DNA from 4 places in the Sutcliffiella sp. NC1 genome. Region 1 is predicted to be linked to each of the others. Evidence: riboswitches for the same ligand, from Rfam matches in the RefSeq annotation. Region 1 holds a riboswitch; each other region holds the start of a gene.
The links. A riboswitch is a leader RNA that binds a small molecule or an ion and turns the genes downstream of it on or off. The one in region 1 is predicted to bind cyclic di-GMP.

Region 1 (7,476 bases):
TATATCTCATTTTACAAAAGTACATTATTGAAGGTGTAGCGAAAGCAGGAATTAAAGGATAACAGAAGTGAATGCTTTTAGGGGGTGGTCCTAAAGTAAAAGGTTCACACAATTCGAATTCTATTAACTAGTAAAGAGGAGGAAATACGATGAAAATGAAAAAATTAATAATGACAATGATTGCAATATTATTTATTACAATATTAGCTGCTTGTGGGAATGAGAGTAATACAACAAGTGGAAACGAAAATACGAATAATGATTCTAACAATAATTCAAATACAGAGGAGAAGAAGAAAGCGGAAGCGTCTCCGATTGAAATTGAATTTTGGCATGCAATGAGTGGAGGACATGAAGAAGCTTTAACGAAAATTACGAATGATTTTAATGAATCAAACGAAAAAAATATTACGGTAAAGCTTGTGAATCAAGGAAGCTACAGTGACCTTTCTACGAAAAATATGGCTGCTGCAAGAGCAAATAATTTACCAGTTTTAACTCAAGCTTACGAGGATTGGATTACGGAATATATTCAAAATGATTTAATTGCTGATTTAACACCGTTAATAAATGACCAAGAAGTTGGCATGAGTGAAGCAGAATTAAATGATATTGTAGAAGTTTTCCGTGAAGCGAACGTATGGGATGGCAAGTATTACGGTTTACCTTTTAACAAAAGTACTCGTATTATGTTCTATAATGTAGATTATTTAGAAGAGGCTGGAATTGAACCACCTACAACGTGGGGAGAGCTACGTGACGCGTCTGAGAAATTAACGTTTGACAATGAAGGTCGTAAAGTAATTGGACTTGGTTTAGAAAACTCTGTTTCATTAGAATTTAACCAATGGGTACATCAAGCTGGTGGTGTATACTTTGATGAAGCAACTGGAGAATTTAAAATGAATTCCCCAGAAGGGAAAGAAGCATTAGAATTTGTTAATAATATGATTCTAGACGGTGTTGCTCGTACTGCAGGTGAAGATGGATATATGTCTGGTCCGTTTACTCGTGGAGATGTTGCTTTATATATCGGTTCTTCTGCTGGTATCCCTTACGTGGCAGCTCCAGCTGAAGAAAACGGCATTAATTGGGCAGCAACTGTACTTCCAAGTGGAAAAGAGGCAGCAACGCCATTTGCTGGAACAAACGTATCTATTTTCGCTAGTGCTTCTGATGAAGAAAAGAAAGCAGCATTTGAGTACATGAAATTTTTAATTAATACAGAAAACACAACATATTGGGCAATGCAATCTGGTTACTTACCAGTACGTTACTCGGCTTTAGAAAGTAGTGAATGGAAGCAATATACAGACGAAAATCCGGAATATGGCGTAGGAGAACAGCAATTTGATGCAGGCTTCTTCGACCCACGTATTGTCGGTGCTTATGGATTGAAAAATTCTGTTGCAAAAGAAATCGACAGAGTGTTCCTAGGTGAACTAACAGTGGAAGAAGGATTAGAAGCTGCGGAAAAAGCAGCGGATCGCGAGTTAGGAAACTAATAAAAACATATAATAGAAGGTGTCCCAATGATAAGTGGGACACCCTCTTTTTTCGAATACAATTACATAAAAGAAAAGGATGTCGAAGAATGAGTAAAACGTTGATTCAATTTTTTGGTGGATTAAAAACAATTGGCGGTACCATTATTCAATTACAATACGGGCAATCGCGTGTTATTTTTGACTTTGGATTAACGTTTGACCCGAGGACAGCTATTTTTGACGGACAAGTGAAGGTGCGTAATAGTGCGATAGTTCGAGACTACTTAAAGCTACGTATGATACCGAAAATTGAAGGAATATACAATAAGAAGCACTTAGCGAGTGATAATGTTATTTCAGCGGAAGAATATGAGGGAAAAACAGCTGTTTTAATATCTCATTTGCATTTAGATCATATGGGAGCTATCGGATGTATTGATCCTTCTATTCCAGTTTATATGACGGAACAATCTCGAAATCTATATAATCAGTTACAATTAATCGGGGAAGGTGTACCTGGTGTAAGGTCGTACCAATCTTGTGAGTACGATCAATCTTTTCATATAGGAGAAATAAAAGTAACACCTCTTTCTGTTGATCATGATGTTATCGGGGCGTGCGCATTTCATCTAGAAACTCCTGATGCAAAAATTATTTATACAGGTGATTTTAGATTGCACGGCTCTTCACCAGAGGTGATGGAGGAGTTTTTACAAAAGGCAAAAGAATTAAGGTATGATGCAGTTATTATCGAAGGAACAACATTAAAAAGTGAAGAGGAATTAGCGGAACATCTTTTAGTCAGTAACAATGAATTGCCAGATAAACTCCTTACGGAAACGAAGCTACAAATTAATGTTGCACAAATGTTAAAAGAGTCAGAGGGTATTGGTATTTTTAATATTTACCATCGAAATATGGAACGCATTAACGGTATGTGTAAAGCAGGAGAAGAGGCTAAAAGAAAAGTGGTTCTAGAAATAAAAACAGCGCAACTTGCTCATACTTTTTTACCACAATGTCACTTTTACATATTCGAATCAGAAGAGCTAAAAACTATGATAAGAGAAAACAAGCTGCTCGATTGGCAAAAACTATTGTTGGAAAAATATCCACTCATAAATAAAGAAAAAATTAATGAGAATCCAAGCAGATATTTCGTTCAAAACAGTTATGAGAATATAATAGAATTATTTGATCTACACGTTGAAAATGGAGTATACATCCACTCCAACGGCGTTCCTTTAGGTGATTATGACCCGGCATTCCATAATCTAGAGAAAATATTATCACTACTTTCTTTAGAAAGAGTAGAAGTAAGTTCAGGAGGGCATGCGTTACCTCAGCATTTAAAGTATATTGTTGATGAACTTGACCCAAAAGTACTCATACCCCTTCATAGCTTTTATCCTGAAAGATTGAAACCAAAGAATGGGCAACAGCTCTTACCGGCTTATGGGGAAGTATACGAAATAGGTGATATAGTTAATAAGTAACGGTAAAGATGCTTATTTTAGTTCTAAAGACTTATAAACATATTTGTCAACATGCCGATTATACTTATGTTATACTTAATGGTGCAAAAAAGAAGATACCTACGATAATGGCAAATCCATTGAAAAGTGGAGACGCAAAGCTACGGGCCTAAGGAGATACCTCTAAGGTCGCCGGGTTACCGAACAGGCTGGATATACTTATTTTTGATCTGCTAATCATCAATGTCCACCTTATTTAGGTGGGCATTTTTTTATGATTTTATATCAAGGAGTATCCGTAGTATTTTAATAGAATGGTATCTATCGCTGTTTAATGTTTTAAAGGAAGAAGGTAAAGTAATTGACACAACAAGAGCATTGGAAAACAAAAATTGGTTTTATTTGGGCCGCTGCTGGCTCAGCAATTGGTTTAGGGGCAATTTGGAAGTTCCCTTATGTAGCGGGTACTGGTGGAGGAGGAGCATTTCTACTAGTCTTTTTATTATTTACGTTATTTCTAGGATTGCCACTTTTAGTCGGAGAATTTGTAATTGGTCGTAAAGCTCAAAGTGATGCAGTTTCGACTTATACGAAGCTTGCCCCAAATTCAAAATGGAATGTGATCGGAAAACTAGGTGTGTTCACTAGCTTTTTACTATTGTCCTTTTATAGTGTTGTTGGGGGCTGGATCATTCTATACATAATAGAAGTTTTCGCAGGCGGTTTGAACGGTCTATCTCAAGCTGAATACGGACCACTTTTTGGTCAAGTAATTTCTAAGCCGTTTTGGACTCTATTAGGCCAACTATTATTTATGTTTATTACGATACTTGTTGTATCACAAGGTGTTCAAAAAGGAATTGAAAAGGCTAGTAAAATAATGATGCCAGCCTTACTCGTATTATTTATCGTCATCGTCTTTCGCTCCCTTAGTTTAGATGGAGCGTTGGAAGGTGTGAAATTTTTACTGATTCCTGATTTTTCTAAACTAACGTCAGAAAGTATTTTATTCGCACTTGGCCAGGCGTTTTTTACCCTTTCTTTAGGGGTATCCGTCATGGTGACATATGCTTCTTATTTACCTAAAACACAAAATATTCCGTTTTCAGCATTATCTATCGTTATCATTAATATTGTGATTGCTCTTTTAGCGGGACTAGCTATTTTTCCAGGTGTATTTTCGTTCGGATTGGAACCAGATGCAGGACCGGTTTTAATTTTTGCTGTATTACCGGCGGTGTTTTCACAGTTACCGTTAGGAATGTTTTTCTTTCTTGCCTTTTTAGTTTTATTTTTATTTGCTGCCTTAACATCGGCATTTTCTATGATTGAAATTATTGTGGCTGCTTTTACGAAAAAAGATAATAGCAAAAGGAAAAAAACAACATGGCTTGTTGGAATACTTATTTTTATCGTTGGTATTCCTTCCTGTTTATCGTATGGAGTGATGGCAGATGTAACTATTTTTGATAAAACATTTTTTGATCTGTTCGACTTTACCGTTAGTAACATATTAATGCCGTTAGGAGCGTTACTCCTAGCAATTTTTATTCCATTAAAAGTATCGAAAAGTGAATTGATGGATGAATTGCGAGCAGGATCTAATATAAGAGCTAGTATTTTTAACGTTTGGTATTATTTATTGAAATATTTTACACCTGTTGCCATTATTATTGTGTTCTTAGATGTTATTGGTGTATTAAAGTGGTTCTTTTAAATAAATGGGGGTAAAAAATATGACAACAATGAGTGAACTTCAACAGTTGTTTCCAAGTGTGGACGGAAACGAGAAACAGAGAGAGGAATTAGGAAACTATGTTCAAACGATTCTATCAAAAATAGATGAACTAAAAGATCCTTCTAAGTTAACACTAGGTGAAATGCCGGTTTACAGTGAGGATTATTATAATCGTCTTATGGAACATTCATCGGTACCGAGTGCGGGCTTATCAATGGAAAATACGATTGACGAGCTGTTAGAGCTTGTTAAAGGACATCGTTTTGTAAATAGTAGTTATGTAGCGAATGCTGCACCACTTCCAAACATCGCTAGTATTATTGGAAATTTAGTAATGGTTCTAACGAACGGTAATAGCTTATGGGATGTCGAAGGTCCAGCAGCAGCTAGTGCAGAAGTGAAGATTACGAGTATGTTATCTAAAGTAGTTGGTTACGACTCGAACGAAAGTGCTGGCTATACGACGTGGGGGGGCCAAGGTGCGGTATTCAACTCATTACGACTTGCCATAACTAGGCGCTTTCCACAGTCCAATAAAATAGGGGTACCGAACAATTTATATTGTTTCTGTTCAGAGTTATCTCACTATAGTCTCTATAAGTCTGTCGAGGCAACAGGTATCGGCATTAATAATATGATTCGTGTAAAAGTTAATGATGACCATTCGATGAATTTGGATGACTTGAAGGAGAAAATGGAAGAAATCATTCAATTCGGTGGAATACCTTTATATGTGTTAGCAACGATGGGGACGACAGATACGTTTGGCATTGATAACATCGAAGGGATAAAAGAAATTACGACACAGTTGGAAAAAGAATACGATCTTCAGCCAATTTATATTCATGCGGATACGGCGATGGGGGGAATGTATACGTTCTTCAACCAATATTCATTTGAGTCAAATCCGCTAAATTTACATAGTGATGTTTTACATGTGTTACAAAACTATCATACGAAGTTTAGTAAAGTTTATTTAGCAGACAGCATGGTATTTGATTTTCATAAACTAGGTCAAACTCCTTACATCACGAGTCTTTTCTTAATAAAAGATAAAAATAATTTACAATATGTAGATTTAGATGCATCAGAAACCCCTTACGTTGGCAATCGAGGTTACGGAAGTTATCATACAAGTTATACGCTAGAATGTTCTCGAATGGGTAGTGCTATCTCCATATACGCTTCCTTATTAGCGCTCGGAATGGAAGGGTATCAACGTTTATTAGCTAATTATATTGAAGTAAATTTACGGTTTAGAAAAACTCTTAAATTAGCATTTAACAATGTTGAAATAACAAATGAAGTATCACCAATTACGACATTCCGATTCTATCCTACTAATAGCCGCTGGAAGGAAGAGTTGAACGGTATGTTAACTTTGGAAGAAATTAATGAAATTAATCATTATAATGAAGAGTTTGCTGAACTAACAGGCATAGCTAGGGAGCATGTTTTCTTCGGAAATACGAAAAAGCAACGTCAAGTAGTCGCGGCTAATTCTAATAAAAATGTTTCTATTTATGCTCATAAGTTTTTTAGTATCTCCCCTTATACAACAGTAGAGGAAGTGGAGCGTTATATCGCATTCCTTCAGGAGCATATGAACATACACGAAAAATCGTACGAGTTATTATACGTATAAAAAAGGAGTAAAGCATCTTGACTAAACTTAAAAAACTATCTTTTGCGACAAAGTCTATACTAATTACAACGTTGTTATTATTGCTTGTTGGTACAGTATTAATGGTAAGCAGTATCCAAATTCAACGAAATGTGTTAGTAGCCGAATTAGAGAAGCAAACAGAGGCGCTAGCAACTCGTTGGGCGGATGAAATTGAAACTACTATTGTTCAAGCGGCATCTCAAGCTTCTAGTTATGAAGATCCAGCGCAACAAGAGTTAACTTCATTATTTGATTACATCTCATCAACTAATCCAAATGTTGCACAAGCATATATTTTCAGTACAGAGCTAGTCGATGGTAATTCTTCCAAAATTATTGCAATCCCCTCGCACTTAATAGAGGCGTTAAAAGAATTTAATATAGGGGCTGGCGATATATACGAACATCCAGCAGTTGTCGTTCAATCGATAAAAGAATTAAATGAAACAAATCGTATTACGTTTTCCCCAGTGTACGAGGATGAATTAGGTACTTGGGTTACTGTTCTTTATCCAATAAGTAACCAATCAGGGGATTCGTTTGCTTTTTTCGCCATTGATGTAGATGCGAGTATGGTAAAGGATGGTACAAGTGAATTTATTTTTAAATCTCTCATTATCCTAATACCAGCAATTATCGTTATTATCGTTGTACAAATTATCGGAATTCGTATGCTATTTAAACCGTTACGCCATCTTATGGATGGAATTAACGAGATGAAAAATGGCAACTTGAACATTGACTTGCCAACGAGAGCCGATGATTTAGGAGAAATGAACGAAGCGTTTAATGAAATGGCACTACAGTTAAAAACGATGATGAATAAAATTGGGGAAACGTCCAATACGGTATTACACTCTTCTGAATTAGTTAAAAAAGTTAGTGAACAATCAATTGATACTTCTACGGTTGTAAGTGAAAACATTAATAAAATGACAGCCGGTGTTCAATCGCAAGAAAAGTCTGTAATGGAATCGGCGGGAGCGATGGGACAAATTGCTTCTGAAATTGAAGCAATCGCGAACTCCTCTCAAGATATATCATTATTATCGAAAGATATGGAAAGATACGCTCATGACGGCTTAACGTCTATTCAAAGTGTCGTGGAGC
Region 2 (7,476 bases), 1.7 Mb from region 1:
GTGTAATACTCTGTTGATAGCCCAAAGTGGCCTAAGCTTTCTTCGTCATATTTCGCTTGCTTCATGGAACGAAGCATGACAGTTGAAACAACCATTTCTTCTGGCTTTCCTTGAACCGCTTCGATAATTTCTTGAAGTGCTCGTGGATGTACAGAGTTACCTTTTCCTTTTACGACATATCCAAAATTCGTAATAAACTCGAAGAAACGTTGTAGCTTTTCTTCTTTCGGATCTTCATGGACACGGTAAATGAATGGGACGTTTAACCAATGGAAATGCTCAGCAATCGTTTCGTTCGCTGCTAGCATGAACTCCTCAATTAAACGCTCCGCAACTGAACGCTCACGGAGCACGACATCAGTTGGGTTTCCTTCCTTATCGACTAGAACTTTCGCTTCTTTAAAGTCAAAATCGATTGCACCACGTGTCATCCGTTTAGTACGAAGAATTTCAGCTAGTCTTTCCATTTCTTCAAACATCGGCACTAAACTTTCGTAACGAGAACGTGTTTCTTCGTCTTTATCAACGAGAATTTTGTTCACATCTGTATACGTCATTCGTTCCGTTGTTTTTATCACACTTTGGAAAATTTCATGCTTAACTACTTCACCTGAAGGGTTTATTTCCATTTCACATGATAACGTTAAGCGATTTACTTTTGGATTTAAAGAACAAATACCATTGGATAAGCGATGCGGTATCATCGGAATAACTCGGTCTACTAAATAAACACTTGTACCACGGTCTAACGCTTCTTTATCAATAGGGGAATCTTCTGTTACGTAATAAGAAACATCGGCAATGTGTACACCTAATTTATAATTTCCGTTATCTAATTGCATTACCGTTACAGCATCATCTAAATCTTTCGCATCAGCACCGTCAATCGTAACGATCACTTCGTCACGAAGATCGCGGCGGCCTTTCATATCTTCTTCGCTAATTTCGTCTGGTACAGCAATCGCTTGGTCCAGCGCTTCTTTCGGAAAATCACCAGGTAATCCGTGCTTATGAATAACGGAGAGAATATCAACACCAGGATCATTTTTATGCCCAAGTATTTCAACTACTTCTCCTTCCGCACTTAAACGTCCTTCTGGATACGTTGTAATTTTCACGACAACTTTATGACCTTCTACCGCTCCACCTGTTGCTTCCTTCGGTATAAAAATATCACTCGTTACCTTTTTATCATCAGGAATAACGAAACCGAAATTTTTGCTTTCTGTATATGTACCGACTATTTGCTTCACACTACGTTCTACAATCCGAATAACGGTTCCTTCTTGTCGAGAACCACCTTCTGCACGCTTGTTCACTCGTACGAGAACGATATCTCCGTGCATCGCATTATTTAGCTCTGTCGGTGGAATAAACACATCCTCTAAATCAGCTTCTTCCGGTACAACGAAAGCGAACCCTTTTGAATGGCCAACTACTTTACCACGAACAAGGTTCATTTTTTCTGGTAACCCGTAACGATTACTTCTCGTACGAACAACTAACCCCTGTTCTTCCATTTGCACTAACGCTTTGACAAACGTTTTAAATTCCTCTGAATCTTCTATTCCGAATGCACTTTCTAACTCACCCGTAGTTAACGGCTTATAGGCCTCTTCTTTCATATAGGAAAGAAGCCGCTCTATATGTTCTTGAATCATTTCTTCCATTTCCCATCCCTCCTTTTAATTGTCTAATACACCTTACCAATCTAATGACTCTAAAAATTCATAAACATCTTCATGTAGTTGTTCACGCTCTTTATCTAGCGTAATGACATGACCTGATTCTTCATACCATTTTATTTTCTTATTGTCTGCCTCCACTGCATTGTAAATAATGTTCGCACTGTCTGTATTAATCATTTTATCGTGGCGTGCTTGAACTACAAATGTTGGCGAGTAAATCATATCGACATTGTCACGAACGTCAGCGATTAATGCTTGTAGCTCTTTTAACGTATTCATCGGAGCAAAAGCCTTCATTTCTTGTTCAATCTGTTCTGGTGTTTTTCCTTCTCTTCGCTTCCATTCACGAGCATACGCTAAAACACCTTCATACATTACTTCTTCACTTTTTATATACATTGGTGCGCACATTGGGACAATACCCTTAATAGGTACAGTGTAACCTAATTTAAGAGAAAATACGCCTCCAAGAGACAAACCAACAGCTGCAATTTGCTCATGACCCTTATCTTTTAAAAACTGATAAGCTTCCATTACATCTTGCCACCAATCTTCCGGGCCTGTATGAACAAGTTCTTCTGGCGGAACACCATGTCCTTTATATTGTGGTGCATGACATGTATAACCTCTTGTTTCTAAAAATCGGCCTAACATGCGAACATCGGCTGAATTTCCTGTAAATCCGTGTAATAGTAAAACCGCTCGTTCCCCGCCTTCAAACGTGAACGGTTCTGGTAACTTCACTTTCATTGGGACATCCCTCACTCTTTATTATTATGTATAGTATGCTCAACCATTTATAAGTAAAAATTTATCCTATCCAAAAAGAATATATTACCATAAAACGTTTTGTTACGCATGAAATATGGTGCTAAACGAATTACTAGTAAAAAAGTAACAGCTTCGCAATCCTATTTATTTTTATGTGGGTAACAATTTGCCTAACTTTAAGTTTCAGACTATTTCGACAAAAGTGGATAAAATTATTTTTCTCCTTTTTAGTAAAAAATTAACATTTAATTCCTCTAATCGTTATCATATCAAGCTTTAGAGAGATTTATCACTTTTTTACTACTTCGACATGTATCTTCAACATCTTTAATATGGTTGTTTTATAATAACTTTGGACATATAGAAAAAGTAGTGCGACTATTGATTCAGTCAAAGGCAAACTTATTGAAAAATAAGGACGCAAAGTCAACAGGTCTACGGGAGATAAACAAAGAAAGAGAAAAAAATCTGCTATGATGGCTGGACTGCCTGGGATACTGATTGTATTTTAGGAGGGAAAAAGTATGGGGAATGGGGTACTAGAAATGACTGAGAATCTAGATAAAGAGTGGATTGAACTAATATCATCTGCGTTAGAATTCGGCATTAGCGTGGAAGAAATTAGAGAGTTTTTACATAACTATCCGAACACCTCTCTTTAGTTCGTATAGTTTTATTTTTGTTTGAAATATCAAACAACACCTTCGATATATGATATAATAGAAAAAGTTAGAGATAGAGAAAGAAGGTGACTACTGTGATCGGCGAGCGCATCAAAAAAATTCGTGAAGAAAAGAAATTATCCATGTCAGAACTAGCAGAGCGTGCAGGGGTTGCTAAATCTTATTTAAGTTCCATCGAACGTAACTTACAATCGAACCCATCTGTACAGTTTTTAGAAAAGGTTTCAGCAGTTTTAGGCGTATCCGTCAACAGCCTTCTACATGAAGAAGTAGACGAAGGAGCCATCGATTCAGAGTGGGCTAACCTAGTAAAAGAAGCTATGAATTCAGGTGTATCAAAAGATGAATTCAAAGAATGGCTAGAATTTAATAAATGGAAAGCAAGCCAAAAATAAAAGCGTCGATAGCAAAATGCATCGGCGCTTTATTATATGACTCGGTCGATTTTATAGCTCTTTACATAAAGAGTAAGCTGTTTCTTTCTTTCGTATTTAGTTGGTTGATGACATAATGCTACGTATTCCTTTTGAGAAGTTAAGTCTGTTGAACAAGTTGGACAGATCCATCGGGAGAATTCTGAGCTGGAGTAGGATGGTTTCGTGCAGGTTGGGCAGGTTTTGGTGTACACCTTAATTTCTCTCCTTTAAAAGAAATAACTTTAAAAATTTATTTATATTGCATTTTTCGTTTTTTTCTATTACTTATTATTAATATAAATGTACCTATAGTTAAAATAATGACACCAATTAAAATAATATCTAAAATGTTTGTAGCTGTTTTAGGTAACTTTACACCATCCACAGGGCTAACTCCTCCAAGTGTACCTTCTGCATAAAACTTAAATTCTACTATAGATGCTAAACCTTGATACTCATTTCCCTTTTCATATGGAAACTCCACTTTAAATAACAATTCATCCTTTCCACCTGATACAATTTCTCTTGGATTTAACGCTTTAAAATCTTCAAGACTACCATTAAAAATCTGTCCACTTTTATCTGAAATAGATAAAATAAGAGCATTATAAAATTTTTCAGAACCTGAAACTAAACTTGCGGACGAAAGATATTTAAAATCTTTCGTACCGCTATTTGTTACTACTAAACTTCTTTCTGCCCAATCTCCTGGTTTCATGTTATCTAATTCAAAAAGTATTTTTTCGGGTGAAGTCCTTATATCTATTTCATTTTCATTAGAGTCAGCAAGAACAGAAGAAGTAGCCGATTGTATTATTAGTATTAGTAAAGCACTATACATGATAAGTTTTACTATAGCATTCATACCGTTTCTCCCTTCCCTTAAGGGCTTAACTAAACTTTTGGCGGTGTATCCTCAATTGGAACAGTTAGTTGTTTACTATTTTTCTCGATCTCATTTATTGCACTCTTAATTGTTAAACCAGCATAAAGTACGAGTAATATACCTGGAAGGACCATTAAAAGTAAGCTTCCATTTTTAGAATTCGCAAAGTTGATAAAATAACCAGCATATGGGATAGTGAAGCCGGTATACTGTGCAACTACATTTTCAGACAAAACAGGCGCGGAATCTTCTGCATTATTACTATCGCCTTTAGTTCGATACATTACATGTTCTCCACTAGTAACAACTTCTGTAATTCTATGAGTAATTAATTTCTCTGTATCTGCTTTAAATGTAATAATATCCCCTTTTTCAAAGCCTTTCATATCTACATCAGGCTTTACCGCAATAACGGATCCTGTTTTTATTTCTGGCTCCATTGAACCAGATAAAACAGTTTTTAATTGATAGCCTAAAACTTGTGGTTCTCCTCCAGCAGCTTTGGAGGATATTACGAGAACAGCCATTAAAATTAAAGTTGCAAATAAAGTAAATGTCACTAAACTACTAAACCATTTTTTTATATTTTTTAGACTAAATAGGCTTTTAAGCTTATCCTTCACTTGATTCATCTCCTTCATGTTCCTTTTCTTCATCTATACTCTGATTCTTAGGTTGATCTGAAGATATCTCTTCTTCAGTTTTTTCATCGTCACTTTCTTCTGGAGGTATTTCTTCACTTTTTTCTTCTTTTTCTGGCTCTGGTTCTAATTCTTCATCCATTTTTTCTTCTTTATTTTCTTCCTCTTCATTTTTTATGTCTTCATTCGGTTGTTCTTCTACTATTTCTTCCTTTTCCTCTAATGACTTATCTATTTCATTCTCTTCTTCTTCAGCTGCTCCCTTAATATCTTTCTGTTTTTTACACTGGACTTTCACTTTTTCACTCCACACTTCTTTTCTATTAATATAGTCCTTTTCAAATCCAGGTCTTTGTAGAGCTTTGAAAACGTACCATCCTTCACTTTCAGCTTGATAAGTTAAGAGGACAGTCCCCCCTTTAGGGATCGGTTCAATCCAACCTGAAAAAATTCTATCACCATGTTTTAGTGGATTCCCATTTTCATTTAATTCAGTGTAATAAATCTCATACTCTGTCGCTTTAGACATATCTAATCCATCATTTTTAACTACCACACCGATTTCTTCAGGAGGACAACTATGTACAACTTGAGTACCTCTATTAGGAAAAATAAGATCACTTCCGTCGTACCAATCTGAAGCAGTAGTGATCCTAGTGTTTGTTTGTGAAGTGTCACTGTAATAGGCTAGTGTTCCATTTGTTAAATATGATAGTGAAATAATTGATACATAATAAATAGCAGCTAATTGTAAAATGATTAGAAACCCTTTGTTCTTTTTACCAAACTTCCTTAATCTAGAGCTCCTCATTTCAATGTTAGAACCTCCTTTAATGCTTTTACTTTCTATCATGAATATACAATTAGATTTATATATTTATGATAAAAAATAAATGGTGAAAGGTGAGCTAACCCCACCCTTCCCCAATCTATCTAGTTTCTTATTTTATAGTTCCAGCTGTTTGGTGAGCTTCGAAGTTCCAGAAGAGAGTCAACTCAGCATCTTGGAATGTATTTTGATCTTCAGTATTATCTACAAATTCAAACACAACAATTAAGTCATCTGAATCCCCAGCTGCAAGGCCGCCCCTTTCTCCATTTACTTCACCTAGCCACGGTAAATTTACGTATAGATCATTTGCTACTGCATCAGGAAGACCATCTGCAGCTTTTAGTTCTGCTAAAGTAGTAGTAGTTATAACATTGTTTGGCCCTACAACGATATTACCTAGACCATTCTTATCTACGTTTGTCATGAAATGTACGAGAATATGCTCACCTAAGTCTCCTCCTGTATACTTGTCGCCATATTCAACAGTGTAATCTGTATGAATATCAACTCTAGAGATATCTAAAGTACCGTCATTTGAAAGTTCAAAAGCTCTTGGCATAATATCTCCTGGTTTAATGTTTTCAGCACGAATTACATACTCTGGATTAATGGATAAATCTAATGTACCCGATGCAAATGTGTTAGTTGTTGCTACTGTGTCACTAAAGTACGCATATGTACCTCCACCAATTAGTGCTAAACCTAGTGCTGCTGAAGCTACCCCTAAACCTAATTTCTTTTTTAAACTCATTCTTTTTCCTCCTATACCCCTAAGGTAAAATTTTTAAGTTCGTTGTTCTCTTTAACGAACCTTACAATACGAAGTATAAAACACTTTGTTCGTTATGAAAAACGCCAAATTAGTTCGTTTTTTCGCAATTGAGAACATTTTTAGGACTTTTTCATTAGTTTTCTCTCATTTACTTAGTTTTTTGTTTTTTATAATGAATTAACTGTACGATATAATGAACAAAAAGATATATAGTTAGGACGATGTGTATGATTGGTGACGAGATAAAGAAACTTCGTAATAATAATGGACTTAGTTTAAGTGAATTAGCGGAAAAATCAGGTGTTTCAAAGTCTTACTTGAGTCAATTAGAACGAAATTTGCAAGTAAACCCTTCTCTTCAATTGTTAAGTAAAATTGCGACATCATTAGATACCGATATAGAAGAATTACTTAATAAAAAGAAAAAGGTAAGTGGGCCAAAAATTACGCTAGATGCTGAATGGCGACGGCTTTTATACAAAGCGATTTCTGAGGGGATGACAAAAGAAGATTTTGTACAGTTTCGTGATTACCTTCATTTTAAGAAATGGCAAGAAACGAAAAGAATTAAGGGGGAATAACTGTGGACCTAGAATATGAATTAGATTGTGACTGGATTCAAATGATTCTTGAAGCCAAAGAAATGGGGATGACGATGGAAGAAATAAGTGAGGCATTTAAGGAGCTTAGTAAGAATGTTGAATAGGAAAATTAGGGGGCCAAAGCGGTCTCTCTTTTTTTTACATTTTCTTTCCAACTATAATCTAGTAAAATGGAGATATTACAA
Region 3 (7,476 bases), 1.6 Mb from region 1:
CTATCTTCCCCAACAGGAGGGGCTATACTAGGTGAACGAACTGTTGCTATATTAACTATAATTAATAATTCAATAAAAGAATATGGAAGCATTGAATTTTCTTCTCTATCATATAAAGACAGCGATGATAAAGAATTTGTAAATATTATTATTAATAGAAAAAACGGATTAGATGGAGAGGTTTCGGTAGAATTTTCTACAATTGATGGTACAGCAAAAGCTGGACTAGATTATGAATCTGTTAATGAAAGGATTACTTTCCTTCAAGGTGAAGAAAGTAAAACGATAAAGATACCGTTACTAAAAAACCATATAAGTGAAGGGAAAAGAGATATTAAGTTAGTCTTAAGTAAACCACTTGGAGGTGTAATGTTAGGAAGCTATAATACATCAACTCTTACTTTAGAAAAATCTATTACTAAGGAAATTTTAGAAATAAGATTCAAAGAGCAGTTGGATTATATGGAGCCAGGAGAAAGTAAGCAGTTAGAATTAATCGCCAATTATAGCGATGGCAGCACAGAAGATATAACAGAAAAAGCCAGCTATACAAGAAGTTCTTCTTATGCCACGGTAAGTCCGATAGGAACGATAACCCTATCGCCAAGTACCAAACTAGGAATGACGATCACAGTAACAGCAAACTACGAAGGAAAAAGTGGAACAAAGGAAATCACAGTAGAAGATACTAGTGTAGCGTTAGAGAGTATCGCATTCGAAGAAGTTTCGGTGGAGATGGATCCAGGAGAAACGAAAGAGTTCAAAGTGATAGGCTATTATAGCGATGGCAGCACAGAAGATCTAACAGAAAAAGCCAGCTATACAAGAAGTTCCTCTTATGCCACGGTAAGTCCGTCAGGAACGATAACCCTATCACCAAGTACCAAACTAGGAATGAAGATTACAGTAACGGCCAATTATGAAGGAAAAAGTGGAACAAAGGAAATTACAGTAGAAGATACTAGTGTAGCGTTAGAAAATATCGCATTCGAAGAAGTTTCGGTGGAGATGGGTCCAGGAGAAACGAAAGAGTTCAAAGTGATAGGCTATTATAGCGATGGCAGCACAGAAGATCTAACAGAAAAAGCCAGCTATACAAGAAGTTCCTCTTATGCCACGGTAAGTCCGTCAGGAACGATAACCCTATCACCAAGTACAAAACTAGGAATGAAGATTACAGTAACGGCCAATTATGAAGGAAAAAGTGGAACAAAGGAAATTACAGTAGAAGATACTAGTGTAGCGTTAGAAAATATCGCATTCGAAGAAGTTTCGGTGGAGATGGGTCCAGGAGAAACGAAAGAGTTCAAAGTGATAGGCTATTATAGCGATGGCAGCACAGAAGATCTAACAGAAAAAGCCAGCTATACAAGAAGTTCCTCTTATGCCACGGTAAGTCCGTCAGGAACGATAACCCTATCACCAAGTACAAAACTAGGAATGAAGATTACAGTAACGGCCAATTATGAAGGAAAAAGTGGAACAAAGGAAATTACAGTAGAAGATACTAGTGTAGCGTTAGAAAATATCGCATTCGAAGAAGTTTCGGTGGAGATGGGTCCAGGAGAAACGAAAGAGTTCAAAGTGATAGGCTATTATAGCGATGGCAGCACAGAAGATCTAACAGAAAAAGCCAGCTATACAAGAAGTTCCTCTTATGCCACGGTAAGTCCGTCAGGAACGATAACCCTATCACCAAGTACAAAACTAGGAATGAAGATTACAGTAACGGCCAATTATGAAGGAAAAAGTGGAACAAAGGAAATTACAGTAGAAGATACTAGTGTAGCGTTAGAAAATATCGCATTCGAAGAAGTTTCGGTGGAGATGGGTCCAGGAGAAACGAAAGAGTTCAAAGTGATAGGCTATTATAGCGATGGCAGCACAGAAGATATAACAGAAAAAGCCAGCTATACAAGAAGTTCCTCTTATGCCACGGTAAATCCGTCAGGAACGATAACCCTATCACCAAGTACAAAACTAGGAATGAAGATTACAGTAACGGCCAATTATGAAGGAAAAAGTGGAACAAAGGAAATTACAGTAGAAGATACTAGTGTAGCGTTAGAAAATATCGCATTCGAAGAAGTTTCGGTGGAGATGGATCCAGGAGAAACGAAAGAGTTCAAAGTGATAGGCTATTATAGCGATGGCAGCACAGAAGATATAACAGAAAAAGCCAGCTATACGAGAAGTTCCTCTTATGCCACGGTAAGTCCGTCAGGAACGATAACCCTATCACCAAGTACCAAACTAGGAATGACGATTACAGTAACGGCCAAATATGAAGGAAAAAGTGGAACAAAGGAAATCACAGTAGAAGATACTAGTGTAGCGTTAGAAAATATCGCATTCGAAGAAGTTTCGGTGGAGATGGGTCCAGGAGAAACGAAAGAGTTCAAAGTGATAGGCTATTATAGCGATGGCAGCACAGAGGATCTAACAGAAAAAGCCAGCTATACAAGAAGTTCCTCTTATGCCACGGTAAATCCGTCAGGAACGATAACCCTATCGCCAAGTACAAAACTAGGAATGACGATTACAGTAACGGCCAAATATGAAGGAAAAAGTGGAACAAAGGAAATCACAGTAGAAGATACTAGTGTAGCGTTAGAAAATATCGCATTCGAAGAAGTTTCGGTGGAGATGGGTCCAGGAGAAACGAAAGAGTTCAAAGTGATAGGCTATTATAGCGATGGCAGCACAGAAGATATAACAGAAAAAGCCAGCTATACAAGAAGTTCCTCTTATGCCACGGTAAATCCGTCAGGAACGATAACCCTATCACCAAGTACAAAACTAGGAATGAAGATTACAGTAACGGCCAATTATGAAGGAAAAAGTGGAACAAAGGAAATTACAGTAGAAGATACTAGTGTAGCGTTAGAAAATATCGCATTCGAAGAAGTTTCGGTGGAGATGGATCCAGGAGAAACGAAAGAGTTCAAAGTGATAGGCTATTATAGCGATGGCAGCACAGAAGATATAACAGAAAAAGCCAGCTATACGAGAAGTTCCTCTTATGCCACGGTAAGTCCGTCAGGAACGATAACCCTATCACCAAGTACCAAACTAGGAATGACGATTACAGTAACGGCCAAATATGAAGGAAAAAGTGGAACAAAGGAAATCACAGTAGAAGATACTAGTGTAGCGTTAGAAAATATCGCATTCGAAGAAGTTTCGGTGGAGATGGGTCCAGGAGAAACGAAAGAGTTCAAAGTGATAGGCTATTATAGCGATGGCAGCACAGAGGATCTAACAGAAAAAGCCAGCTATACAAGAAGTTCCTCTTATGCCACGGTAAATCCGTCAGGAACGATAACCCTATCGCCAAGTACAAAACTAGGAATGACGATTACAGTAACGGCCAAATATGAAGGAAAAAGTGGAACAAAGGAAATCACAGTAGAAGATACTAGTGTAGCGTTAGAAAATATCGCATTCGAAGAAGTCTCGGTGGAGATGGGTCCAGGAGAAACGAAAGAGTTCAAAGTGATAGGCTATTATAGCGATGGCAGCACAGAGGATCTAACAGAAAAAGCCAGCTATACAAGAAGTTCCTCTTATGCCACGGTAAATCCGTCAGGAACGATAACCCTATCGCCAAGTACCAAGCCAGGAATGACGATCACGGTAACAGCAAATTACATAGGAAGAAGTGGAATAGTTTCCATTCAAGTACCTTAATCTCCGTGAAAAAAAGAAGGCATAGGGGAATTTCTGCTGGTACACCTTCCAAGATAAACATATAAATTACGAATTTACGAAGTTATAGAGCGTGGAGAAAAGGGTTAATAAGGACAGTGATTTATTTGACCACTATTCTTTCAAACGAAACAGAAGGAGAGAATGTGTTTTTTGAAATTATCGCTTCGGTGAATCTGAAGAAGGTCGAAGTTACTCAAGAAGTTCTTTTTTTAATAATCCCAAAACTAAAACATTCATTTTATCTATTAACGATAGAAATTATGTTGAATTAATATAGGGATTAATCCCTGTATTTTGAAGTGTTTTGGTATGTTTTATTATTCTAGCCAAAAAGTTAAGTCTATTTACTCTTTTTTAAAAAAGTTTTTAGATAAAATATAGTCTAAAGTACCCATTCATTTAACCTGATAAATCTATTATCCTATTATTATAGTAATAAATACCAAGTGAAAAAGGCAAATCATAGGAAACTATGAGACGCAAAGCCAAGGGCCTGTTCTGCGTGATAAATAACACGTGGATGGCAGCCGGTTGCCACAAGGAATCATAGTTCCTAACCTATGAACCTTGTAGAAGGTTCTTTTTTATTTGGTCAAAAATAATGAAAGGTAGGACAAAAGGATGAAAAAATCGTTTTTTAGGAAGTTTACGTTATTAGCATTATTTCTTATGGTTGCTCAATCGTTACTTCCAGTTGTAGATGCGTTTGCCAATTCCGATAACAATATGTTACCTCCAAGTAATATAGATGCGGAATATATAACGCCAGATGATGTTAAGTTAGTATGGAACTCTGTTCACGGAGCAACAGGCTATCATGTTTATGAAATTACAGAAGGGCAGTTGATATTACTAGGGGAAACAACAGCTGCTAATTTCACTTTGAATGATTTAGAGGAAGGGTCCTACAGATATGTTATTTCTACATTAAATGGAGATTGGGAATCTGGACCAAGTGCACCAGTTAGTGTTGATGTTACATATCCAACTATGGAATCACCATCGACGATAACTCATAAGGTGGAAAACGGTAACGATATTGTACTTAACTGGGAAGCTTCTCCATATGCAGAATCGTATCATGTTTTTGAAATTTCCTCAGAAGGCGATGCTTCATTAATAGCAACTGAAGCTGGAACTACATACAAAGTTAATAATGCCCCTGAAGGACTGTATACATATGCTGTTTCTGCTTCACATTCTTTATATGGTGAATCATCATTATCACATATAGTCGAAGTGGAAGTTACTTATCCGTTAATGACAGCACCACAAAATTTTACGTATTCATTAGTTAACGGAAGCGATGTGTCACTTAAATGGGATGCTATTCCTTTCGTAAAAAATTATCATGTTTATGAAATATTAGATGATGAAAGAGTTTTAAAAAGCACTGTTACTGATAATAAAGTGACATTTACAAATCAATCTCCAGGTGAATATGTATACGAAGTTCGTTCTAACAATGATCGCTTTGGAGAGTCCGAAAAAGGAAGTTTGCTAAATGTTAATGTAAGTGAAATCACGATGTCAGCACCAGCTAATTTCACCTACAAAATCCAGAACTATAACGATATTGTTTTATCTTGGGGGACTGTCCCTTACGCAACAAGCTATAAAATATATCAAGTTAACGATGAAGGGAAAAGTTTAGTTAGTACCGTAACTGGTACAAGCGTTACTTATCCTGTTATGCCTGCAGGTGACTATGTGTATGAGGTACATTCCTTTAGTGACCGCTTTGGTGAGTCGGTGGACGGTAGTGTTGTTACTTTCTCGGTAGAAAAAGTAGATATGGATGCGCCGAATAACTTTAGTTATAAAATAAATAATGGAAATGATATCGCTTTAAGCTGGGATACTACACCTAATACAAATAACTATAAGATATACCAAATTGTAGATGGAGAAAAGGTGTTGGTAAGCACAAGAACGAACACTAATGTAACCTTTACAAATATGCCAGAAGAAAATTACGAATATGTAGTACATTCCTTTTCTACTAGGTTTGGAGAGTCCGAAGAAGGCAGTCAATTATCTTTCACTTTAGAACACCCAGTTGTTAAACCACCAGAAAATTTAATTCAGTCTATAAATAATCCAACTAGCTTTACATTAAATTGGGATGCAGCATTATTTACAACCAATTATAGAGTGTACGAAGTTGTAGGCGGAGAGAAAATCTTAAAAAGTACGACATCTAGAACAAATGTTACTTATTCAAATGTTTTACCTGGTGAATATACGTACGTTGTTCATACTTATTCTAGCCGCTTTGGAGAATCTCTAGAAGGTTCAGTGCTAAAGGTAACAATGAATGGGGAAACAATGGCCACTCCTACTAATCTATCGCATAGCGTTAGTAATGGAAACGATATTCGTTTAACTTGGTCAAGTGTCCAATACGCACAAAGGTATAACATTTACGAAATCATTGATGGTGAAAGAGTTCTGAAAAATTCTATCACTGGTACAGCATTATCCTTTATTAATTTACCAGAAGGAAATTATCATTACGTTGTCCATTCTGCCTCCACTCTACTAGGAGAATCTCCAGAAGGAGCGGAAGTTAAAATTTCGATCGTTCATCCGACGATGGAAGCCCCAAATACTGTAACATCAAGAGTGCAAAACGGTAATGATGTAGTATTAAGCTGGGAATCAGCGCCTTTTGCGAATAACTATCGTATTTACGAAGTGGTAGGCGAAGAGAAGGAGTTAAGAAGGACAGTGAACTCTTTATCTACTATTCTTTCAAACGAAGTGGAAGGGGAGCGTACGTATGTTGTGCATTCTTTTAACAATCGTTTCGGAGAATCCGCAGAAGGTATCGAAGTTACTCAAGAAGTTGTCTTTCCAGAAATGCAAAAACCAGAAAACGTAACATACTCTATTAACAACGGAAACGATGTTGTGTTGAGATGGAATGCGGCGGAATATGCAACGAATTATGTAGTATACCAATTTATTGATGGGGAACTAGCGTTAGAAAGAACGGTGTCAGGTGCTGCGACTACGTTCAGTAATATGCCTGAAGGTGAGCATAAATATATCGTTCATTCGAATAGTACTCGCTTTGGTGAGTCAGGTGAGGGAAGTGAAGTATCTTTAACACTTATTCACCCGACAATGCAAGCACCAGAAAATGTAACCTATAGTATTAATAACGGAAATGATATTGTCTTAAGGTGGAATGCCTCTTCGTTTGCTACCAATTATAAAGTGTACCGAGTTGTTAATGAGGAGTTAGTGTTAGAAAGAACTGTTTCGGGTACTGTAACGTCGTTTTCGAATATGCCTGAAGGGGAGTATGATTATGTGGTTCACTCGAACAGTACTCGCTTTGGTGAGTCGCATGAAGGTGAAACTATTTCCTTTACACTTATTCATCCAACAATGCAGCCACCAGGTAATTTAACGAATAGTATTTCAAATGGTAATGATATTGTATTAAAGTGGAGTGCTTCAACATTTGCTAACAACTATAAAGTATATCGGGTCATTGGTGAAGAGTTAGTATTAGAAAGAACGGTTTCAGGTACTTCCGTTACTTTTACTAATATGCCTGAAGGAAATTACGAGTATATTGTTCATTCCTATAGTAACCGGTTTGATGAATCTCCAGAAGGTAGCACTCTCGATTTTACGTTAGTATGGCCGACTGTACAGTCACCACAAGTTACTGGCACGGTCGTAAATGCAAATAATGTTACGTTATCATGGCCAACTGCCACGTGGGCAAATGAGTACCGTGTGTATAAGGTA
Region 4 (7,476 bases), 550 kb from region 1:
GTAAAGTTGAACCAATCTTCATAGAAAATAAAAAAATAGTTGGACAATGTGAGGATTGTGACGGGTGTGGAGTTCATTTTCATAACCCACTCCTTGAAGAATATGTCGATGCAGTACATTTCTTTTTATCAATCGCAAATCAAAAAGGATGGAAAGAACATTTATATCTTCACGAGGAAGCAATACTCGAACTTGAGGAAAAAGGCTTTGATGGGGGTATTAATGGTGTTTATTTAGAACTCAAGTCCTTCATCGCCAAAATGTCACATGATAAAAACGAACCTAACTTCTTTCTAACATATTCGAAACATGAGTTTTGTTTTAGAACAGCATGGTTTCTCTTTATTGCAATCGGAATGATTCAATTTGGCTTTACATTCGAACAGATTGAGGAAGCATACTTCGCCAAAAACAAAATGAATCATGAGAGACAGGACAATGGCTATTAAACTATCAATTCCTATTGAGCCAATGGGAGCCGTAAGAATGACGGGAAGAGGAAAGTTTGTTAAACCCAATGCCCAAAGGTATCTAGCTTACAAAAGCTTTATCCAGTGGAATGCCAAACAGCAGTTGAAGGAGAAAACACTACTGGATGGTCCAATAGCAGTAGAAATATGGTTTACGATGCCAATACCGAAAAGTTGGAGCAAGAAGAGGCAGGCTGCAGCATTAGGGGAATATCACATCAAGAAGCCTGATGCAGACAATTTAGTAAAAGGTGTTTTCGATGCACTAAACAAACTTGCTTGGCATGATGACAATCAGGTATCAAAAGTGACTGCAATCAAACTATACGGTGAAATTCCCGGAATTGATATTACTGTCCAGGAGTTGAAAGGAACATGAATGTAATCATATCAGATATTCGAACTGATTGGATGAAAAAAGAGGACAGGATAATGACATGTATGAACAGATGCTCACTTTATAATCACTGCTCGAGTCGTTTCGGTACTGATTGCAAAAAGCTAGGTGGCTCGGAGATACCGAAAATAAGGCAAGAAAGAAGGTATTGGTATGCTACAGGGTGTTTGCGTAAAGGCGGATAGTTCGGAGCTCTTGAAGGATGGAGAGAGGTATTACCTCTTTCCGAATGGCCCTGAACATTATTACGTATCAAGTTTCCCTAATAAAGATGCTCACAGAGGTTGTTACCATGCTGAACGGTTTGAAATTGTTGCTAATCACGAACTACATAAAGAAAAGCTCTATAAAGCACAGCTAGTGTATCGTGAGCAGGGTTACAAAGGAGTGGAGCTAGGGGAATATTTCCTCAAGGTAAAAGGAACACATGCTAATTTTTACAAGGATTCAGAGCTTAGTAGATTAAGAGGTTGTTTCCCATTGGATTGGTTTTCAAACTTTGAAGAAGTTACCTTAGATGATTCTTCCTATGAGGTTTTAAGCATAAAAGAAGTTGATCTTGAAGAAATGTTTGTGGAACCAGAGCCAACGGAATATGAACAACTAAGCCTATTTTGAAAGGAAGTGAGTACATGTCTCAGGATAACAACTCACAACTAGAATGGCAGAAGCAAGTGTTACGAGAAGAATTAGTAGAATCGGAGAGTTTCAATGAGCTTAGAAAAAGTATCACTGATAGAGTTAGTCAAACTATGCCAAAACGGAAACGAAGAGGCGTTGCAAGAATGGAAAAGACGTTGGGAAAATGATTTTCCTAAAATGGGGAGGGAATCGTAATGAACACCGAGACTATCAAACTGGAAGACGGTCAATTTCAAAAAGGTGATTGGGTAGAACTTTCACATATTAGCTTTGGTTATAATCCAAAAGCTAAGGGTTCAGTAGGTTTTGTTTCAATTGTTAAGGAAGATGAAAATATTGCAAAGGTCGTTTTTCTAAAGCATGGAAATGGATCAAGAATTAGAAGAGTGGAATGGGTTGATATAGAAAACCTCTCCAAAGCAGAACCTTCACTGGAAGAAGTCGATTTACACGTTCTAATCGATATAGCACTTGCTATGAACGACCAAGAGTGGTTCATGGAACTAACGGAACGCTTACCAAAGGAGTTGGTTGGCTGGTGAAGATAAAAGCGGAGTTAAAAGCTGAACAATATATGGCGTTAGCGGTTGGAGGACTATTACGCGAAGGTATGAGTGTTACTGAAATAACAGCACTTGCTAAAGGATGCGCGGAGAAATTTGAAACTGATAAAAAGGTAGAAAAATTGCTTACTAGTGTTAAAGATAGAGACCTATCTTACGAAGTTCAGGGCAACTTGATAAAAGCTGATTTTGGTCTAAAGATATGATTCGAGAGAGTGTGCGCTCTCTCGAAATTAAGAGCTAATCTGATCAATTGTTGATAATAAATCATCAAAATTTGGTTTCACTATAAAAGCATTCGCACCAAGACCTTTTGATTCATCAACAAGTGATTCGTAGCTTAGTGAAGAGCAAATAACGACTTTAGAATTTGGATCTTGTTCTTTTATCTTTTTTAGAATTTCTAGTCCACTCATACAAGGTAAAGTAATATCCAACAAAGTAATATCAGGACTAAATTCTTGAAGCTTTTCAATAGCTTCCTGACCGTTAGAAGCTTCAGCAATTACTTGATAATCACCTTTTTCGACTAGCCTTTTAAGTAATTTGCGCATAAATTTGGAGTCATCAACTATAAGAACTTTCTTCATAAGTACCACCTTTACTAAATTAGGCAAATTAGAAAAGGTAAATAAAATACAGGACATGAAATCCTGGCAACTCGGCCACCATGACAAGTAATTGTTTTAGGCCCGTAGCTTTGCGTCTTTTACTTTCGTAAAATTTGCCCTTAATAATCTATCGACATAAATGTAGAAATATGTAGAAAAATGTAGAAATAATATTCATTGGTTATAAGGGATTAAGTGATTTGAGAAACCTTAGACAAAAATTACGACATAAAAAGACCACCGAAAAAGATGGACATTTATTGAGATTTTGATTTCGTAATTAAAAAATTAGTAAATAATTTAACTAGTATTGAAACCAGTAGTAAAGTAAGAAAAGAGTAAAAGTAATTCCAGTTATGGAGTTTGTAGAAGTCAAAATAAACGAATATCGGTATTCCTACAAAAGATAGAATTTAAAAAAATACAGTTGTTGTTATCAAATAAATTTTCCACTTTCCAAATGTCTGATAAAACAAAGTAATTATTACAGGTACAGTCAAAAAATCTACTGCATTCATTGTTTTTAGAGCCGTGATGAATTGGTGTGGATAACTCCACCATCCATAAAAGCTTCCAAGTTCGTTTACTATTCCAACCAAGATAAATGAGAATAGGAAAGCAATGGTGATAATTTGAATTCTTTGCTTATCCATGAAAAGTATTAATAAAACTAAAAATAACAAATTTATTATTACTATAAACCACCACTGTCATGAGAATAAATCGTGGTTTACCCAGTATTCTGTTTCAATTCTATTTGCTTGCTTGTTAAGCTCTTGTAATTGTTCAAACATTTTATAACCTCCTACAATTGAATTATTTCCAATATCGGAATATAAATACAGATTAAGTAGGAGCAAAAAAAATTAATTAATGCGCAGTTCTAGAAAAAGGTGAAGGAGTAATACTAAGTGATTGGCAAGGTTAAGGTTTGGTATATGACAGAAGAACAACGACTTGAATATATAAAAAAGCATCCAATTAAGCCAACCGAAAGACCAAAGGGGACGTCATACTCTGATTTGAATTCCTACAGTGAAAGAACCAGAATAAGGCATGCTGGGAATCGAAAAAAGAGAAGAGCATAAATAAATCCATTACTCACCAAACTGTAAACGAGGTGATAAACATGGATTGGGTTAACAAATTAGAATTAACAGAAATTAAAGTCAAGGTAATCAATATGATACTAAACAAAGAAGATGGGCATTATGAAGAGCATCCAGCACAACTTAAAGAGGATTTAATAAAACTGGTAGCAATAATAGAAGCTAACGAACCTACAGTACCAAAATAAAAAAGCCAGGATTTCTCCTGACCCAACCAACTCAATTATAACATTAGGAGGGGTCCTGGTGAACGGAAAATTAAAGGCAGAAATAGATCTAACAAATAATAAAAAAATGTATGTGATAAAAGACGGTAGATTAATAGAGCATGACCTACCTGAATATGGTGAAATATCTGTTATTGTACTTGGCGGGAAGGTTGATCGTTTAGAAACGACAAACAAGAGAAAGATTTGATTTATTACTAGCTCACTCTTTGCTTCTGATATTTAATTATTAATTTATCAAGTTCTTGACTACATGAAATGGTTCTGTTGTCACCCAAACCGAATTGTGATGCTAAGGTTAACATATTCTTTCTTACGTAATATATTTTTTTCATTAAATCGTTTAAATTATCGCTATTTTGCATAATAATTATACTCCTTAAAATATACAAAAGTAATGGTGGGAATAGTTCAAAAGTATTATTGCATAACTCCTAGGATAACGATAGGTATTCGACAAAACTAGTTATTTATAGCCTTTTTATTACAAGAATAGATATTTTTTGCCTAACGGAAAAACCGAGGGCACTAAATGAGCGCATTAGCGTTTGTTTGGTGCTCTTTATTTTATTATTGGAGGTTGTAATCATGAGACTGGAAAACATTGAGATTAACCGTAGTACAAACAAACTAGAAGTTGATATAATGGAACTAAAAGGAAGTTTCGCCATTGTAGTTTGCGATGGTAAGGCGAAGATAACAAATTTACCCGTGCATGGAGAGACAAAGATAATAACCCACCAGGGGAAGGTTAAGCGGGTCAAGTTTGATGAGGGGGAAGAATTTTGAGGGTTTTTATTTATGTAGTGACTAATTTCTATATATTTCTTATTTCTGGTACTTTAATTTATCACTGGATTAATACTGGTATTTACTATCGTTATATAGTAATCGTTTTAGGTATTATGATTGTTGTGCCTAACCTAATTGTTTTTTTGTTAGAAAAGGTACTTGACCGTCTATTATCTTACTTGTTTAGAAGGTATGAAAAGAGAGTAATGGAAAATTATAATTTATTCAAATGGATGGGTGAGTTGAATTGGATTGGGTTATTCGGAAATTTAAAGAATATAAAAGACTTTGATAAGAATACAATCCATAATAATTTTGAGAGAATAAAAAAAGAGATAAGAAAAGAATATCATACTATTGATAGACTAAAATCATTACAATTATATTTAGAAGTGAAAGTGGAAAGTCCCAAATTAGTTACTTTAAATTCGTCTATTCAAACAATATTGATTGCACTAATTACCTCATCGTTAGTTGGGCTTGTTAATATCAGTAGTATTGGAGATTTAAAGTTTTATTTGTACTTGTGCATTGTTGGTATTGTCTGGATCCTATTGTTATTTTTCATGGCTTCAATAAGCAAGGAAATGGATAAATTTAAATTGTTATTAAAATTAGTTAATGAATGTATAAAAGAAGAAATGGAAGAATCCCTAAGAGACAAGGATAGAAGAGATATTAAAGTGAAAATTAAATAGGAGTTTGTTGTATAACTTTAAGTGTGTTGAGGAGCGTGGGAGAGGTTGAGACGACTGAAAAAAATTCAAAGTGAAGCGGATAAAGTTTTTGATAATGTTGTTAATGGTTATTTTCAAAAATCAGGAACTGTGGAATTTGGTTATGCAGATGCATCAATTTTGGGGTTACTGGAAAACCTAATTAATCATACGAAAACACTTATAGTGCTGATTGAAAAAAAGCATTATGATTCTCTGGATATAATTTTAAGAACTGTTTTTGAAAATTATGTCTATCTTAGATACATATTAGAAACAAACACTGATTTACGAGCAAAGTCTTATGTTTATTCTTGTAAAATAAATGAAATAAGACTTCATAATAGCCTAATAGAGGATAGCTTAACTGGGAATAAGATAAGGAATTTTCTAAATACTCCTAAACATAAAGTTGATAATTATATTTTTGAAGGAATGAATCAAGACTACAAAAATAGAGTGTTGAGCGTGTACTTAAATGAAATTGGTATGAAGAGAGTAGAGCAGAAATGGTATAATATAGACGGTAAAACTAGAAATTTTAAATCATTATGTAATAAACTGGATCTATCGGTTGAATATGATATCATATACTCTATTCTTTCTGCTGAAACTCACGGTAAAGATGCCATGGCGAAATTTGAATTTAAGGATGATCACGTAAGTTTAATAAAAAATATAAAAAGTATAGAATTTTATTCGTCTATAAGTGGACTTTACTTAATGGACTCAATTGAAAACGTTTATAAATATTACAAATTGACGAAGGATCTGAAAAAATTTCAAACATTACTGAAAATAAATTATAAATATATGTAGTTCTACCAGCTAACTGGAGGACACTGGACAAGCAGTTTTTACTGTTTTGTTTGGTGTCCTTTTTATTTTGTTACAAAGGGGACATGAAGATGAATAAAAGTTTACGGGATCAATTAAAGGAATGGAAGAAGCAGCACGGGTTTGAAAGGCAAATTAAATATAAAATGATAAATGTAACTCTCTCGAAAAAGAAGGAAGAAAAGTTGTCGGATAGGGACTTACGGGAGTTAATGGGTACCAATAGACCAACATATGCTCGAGGTCGTGGTGGAGCTTATAGACAAAAATAAAGGGGGAGAAATACTATGAATAAAAAAGAAATTGAAAACATTTTAAAGGATTACCATTGGATGATTAACTCAATAAAAATATTAAATTCATCCTTAATCGATGCTGGCGAAGGTTTAACAGCTCAATATGGGGATGATGCTGGAATGCCAAAAATCAAAGGAATGACAGGAGATCCGGTCTACCGTGAAGCTGTTAGAAGAGAAAAACGTTACCAGGTCATTCGTAAATATAAAGCGAAAATATCAGTTATTCAGGATAGGTTGCATTTGATAAAGGATGATAGGGAATTAGAAGTGCTTCACTGGTTGCTTGAGGGGAAGAGTTATCGATGGGTTGCGTTGCACATGGGATTATCACATTCTCATATTAGAAGGATAAGAGAAAGTATAGTTGAACAATTAGTTGGAGCATATATGCCCTCTAAAACGAAAGATCCAAAACAAAAAACAGTGTGCTAAAGAGGAATTATATAATGAAAGTTAAGTATAAGATGTGATATTACCCTTTACTAATCTTGAAGGAGAAATCATTTTTATAAAGAATTCCTTTAGATAGGGGGGATTAAAATGACAGCAAAAGAAAAAGTAATTACCTGCCACCATTGCGGCAATAAGACTTTAATGAAGGAAGTAGCGAATCATAAAAATGTAGAAAACGAAGAACTTTTTCAAGGTGGTAAGTATGTCCATACTTATGTAATAACTACTATAAAAGAGTGGCATTTATACTTATGTCCAGTATGTATAAATGTTACGTTGGAATGTAAGAGTAGTTTCAGTGAGGAAATAGATTACGACGGTAGTCCAATTATTCATAAAGAGCTACTCTATCCTTACAAG

Region 2: linked by a shared signal. The riboswitch ahead of O1A01_RS21455 (anti-repressor SinI family protein) and the one ahead of O1A01_RS04245 (sodium-dependent transporter) in region 1 are both predicted to bind cyclic di-GMP.
Region 3: linked by a shared signal. The riboswitch ahead of O1A01_RS21900 (OmpL47-type beta-barrel domain-containing protein) and the one ahead of O1A01_RS04245 (sodium-dependent transporter) in region 1 are both predicted to bind cyclic di-GMP.
Region 4: linked by a shared signal. The riboswitch ahead of O1A01_RS07275 (response regulator) and the one ahead of O1A01_RS04245 (sodium-dependent transporter) in region 1 are both predicted to bind cyclic di-GMP.

What each region holds. Positions count from the first base shown of each region.
Region 1 is NZ_CP115153.1:846,292-853,767, forward strand. Features, by position in the region: gene O1A01_RS04230 (carbohydrate ABC transporter permease) at 1-62, shown strand, start outside; gene O1A01_RS04235 (ABC transporter substrate-binding protein) at 150-1,505, shown strand; gene O1A01_RS04240 (MBL fold metallo-hydrolase) at 1,595-2,983, shown strand; cyclic di-GMP riboswitch class I at 3,083-3,167, shown strand; gene O1A01_RS04245 (sodium-dependent transporter) at 3,324-4,679, shown strand; gene O1A01_RS04250 (pyridoxal phosphate-dependent decarboxylase family protein) at 4,708-6,345, shown strand; gene O1A01_RS04255 (methyl-accepting chemotaxis protein) at 6,363-7,476, shown strand, end outside.
Region 2 is NZ_CP115153.1:4,106,676-4,114,151, forward strand. Features, by position in the region: gene rnr (ribonuclease R) at 1-1,670, opposite strand, end outside; gene O1A01_RS21450 (alpha/beta hydrolase) at 1,704-2,438, opposite strand; cyclic di-GMP riboswitch class I at 2,845-2,952, shown strand; gene O1A01_RS21455 (anti-repressor SinI family protein) at 2,984-3,121, shown strand; gene O1A01_RS21460 (helix-turn-helix domain-containing protein) at 3,217-3,537, shown strand; gene O1A01_RS21465 (LPXTG cell wall anchor domain-containing protein) at 3,809-4,423, opposite strand; gene sipW (signal peptidase I SipW) at 4,453-5,076, opposite strand; gene tapA (amyloid fiber anchoring/assembly protein TapA) at 5,057-5,896, opposite strand; gene O1A01_RS21480 (TasA family protein) at 6,027-6,668, opposite strand; gene O1A01_RS21485 (helix-turn-helix domain-containing protein) at 6,917-7,270, shown strand; gene sinI (DNA-binding anti-repressor SinI) at 7,273-7,395, shown strand.
Region 3 is NZ_CP115153.1:4,196,645-4,204,120, reverse strand. Features, by position in the region: gene O1A01_RS21905 (Calx-beta domain-containing protein) at 1-3,690, shown strand, start outside; cyclic di-GMP riboswitch class I at 4,156-4,250, shown strand; gene O1A01_RS21900 (OmpL47-type beta-barrel domain-containing protein) at 4,333-7,476, shown strand, end outside.
Region 4 is NZ_CP115153.1:1,399,947-1,407,422, forward strand. Features, by position in the region: gene O1A01_RS07245 (dUTP diphosphatase) at 1-449, shown strand, start outside; gene O1A01_RS07250 (RusA family crossover junction endodeoxyribonuclease) at 439-849, shown strand; gene O1A01_RS07255 (hypothetical protein) at 1,021-1,485, shown strand; gene O1A01_RS07260 (hypothetical protein) at 1,500-1,676, shown strand; gene O1A01_RS07265 (IDEAL domain-containing protein) at 1,704-2,051, shown strand; gene O1A01_RS07270 (hypothetical protein) at 2,048-2,278, shown strand; gene O1A01_RS07275 (response regulator) at 2,306-2,662, opposite strand; cyclic di-GMP riboswitch class I at 2,725-2,811, opposite strand; gene O1A01_RS07280 (hypothetical protein) at 3,595-3,771, shown strand; gene O1A01_RS07285 (hypothetical protein) at 3,813-3,980, shown strand; gene O1A01_RS07290 (DUF3954 domain-containing protein) at 4,039-4,209, shown strand; gene O1A01_RS25340 (aspartyl-phosphate phosphatase Spo0E family protein) at 4,217-4,384, opposite strand; gene O1A01_RS07300 (XtrA/YqaO family protein) at 4,608-4,808, shown strand; gene O1A01_RS07305 (hypothetical protein) at 4,805-5,509, shown strand; gene O1A01_RS07310 (DUF5677 domain-containing protein) at 5,555-6,346, shown strand; gene O1A01_RS07315 (hypothetical protein) at 6,436-6,636, shown strand; gene O1A01_RS07320 (helix-turn-helix transcriptional regulator) at 6,652-7,095, shown strand; gene O1A01_RS07325 (DUF4145 domain-containing protein) at 7,204-7,476, shown strand, end outside.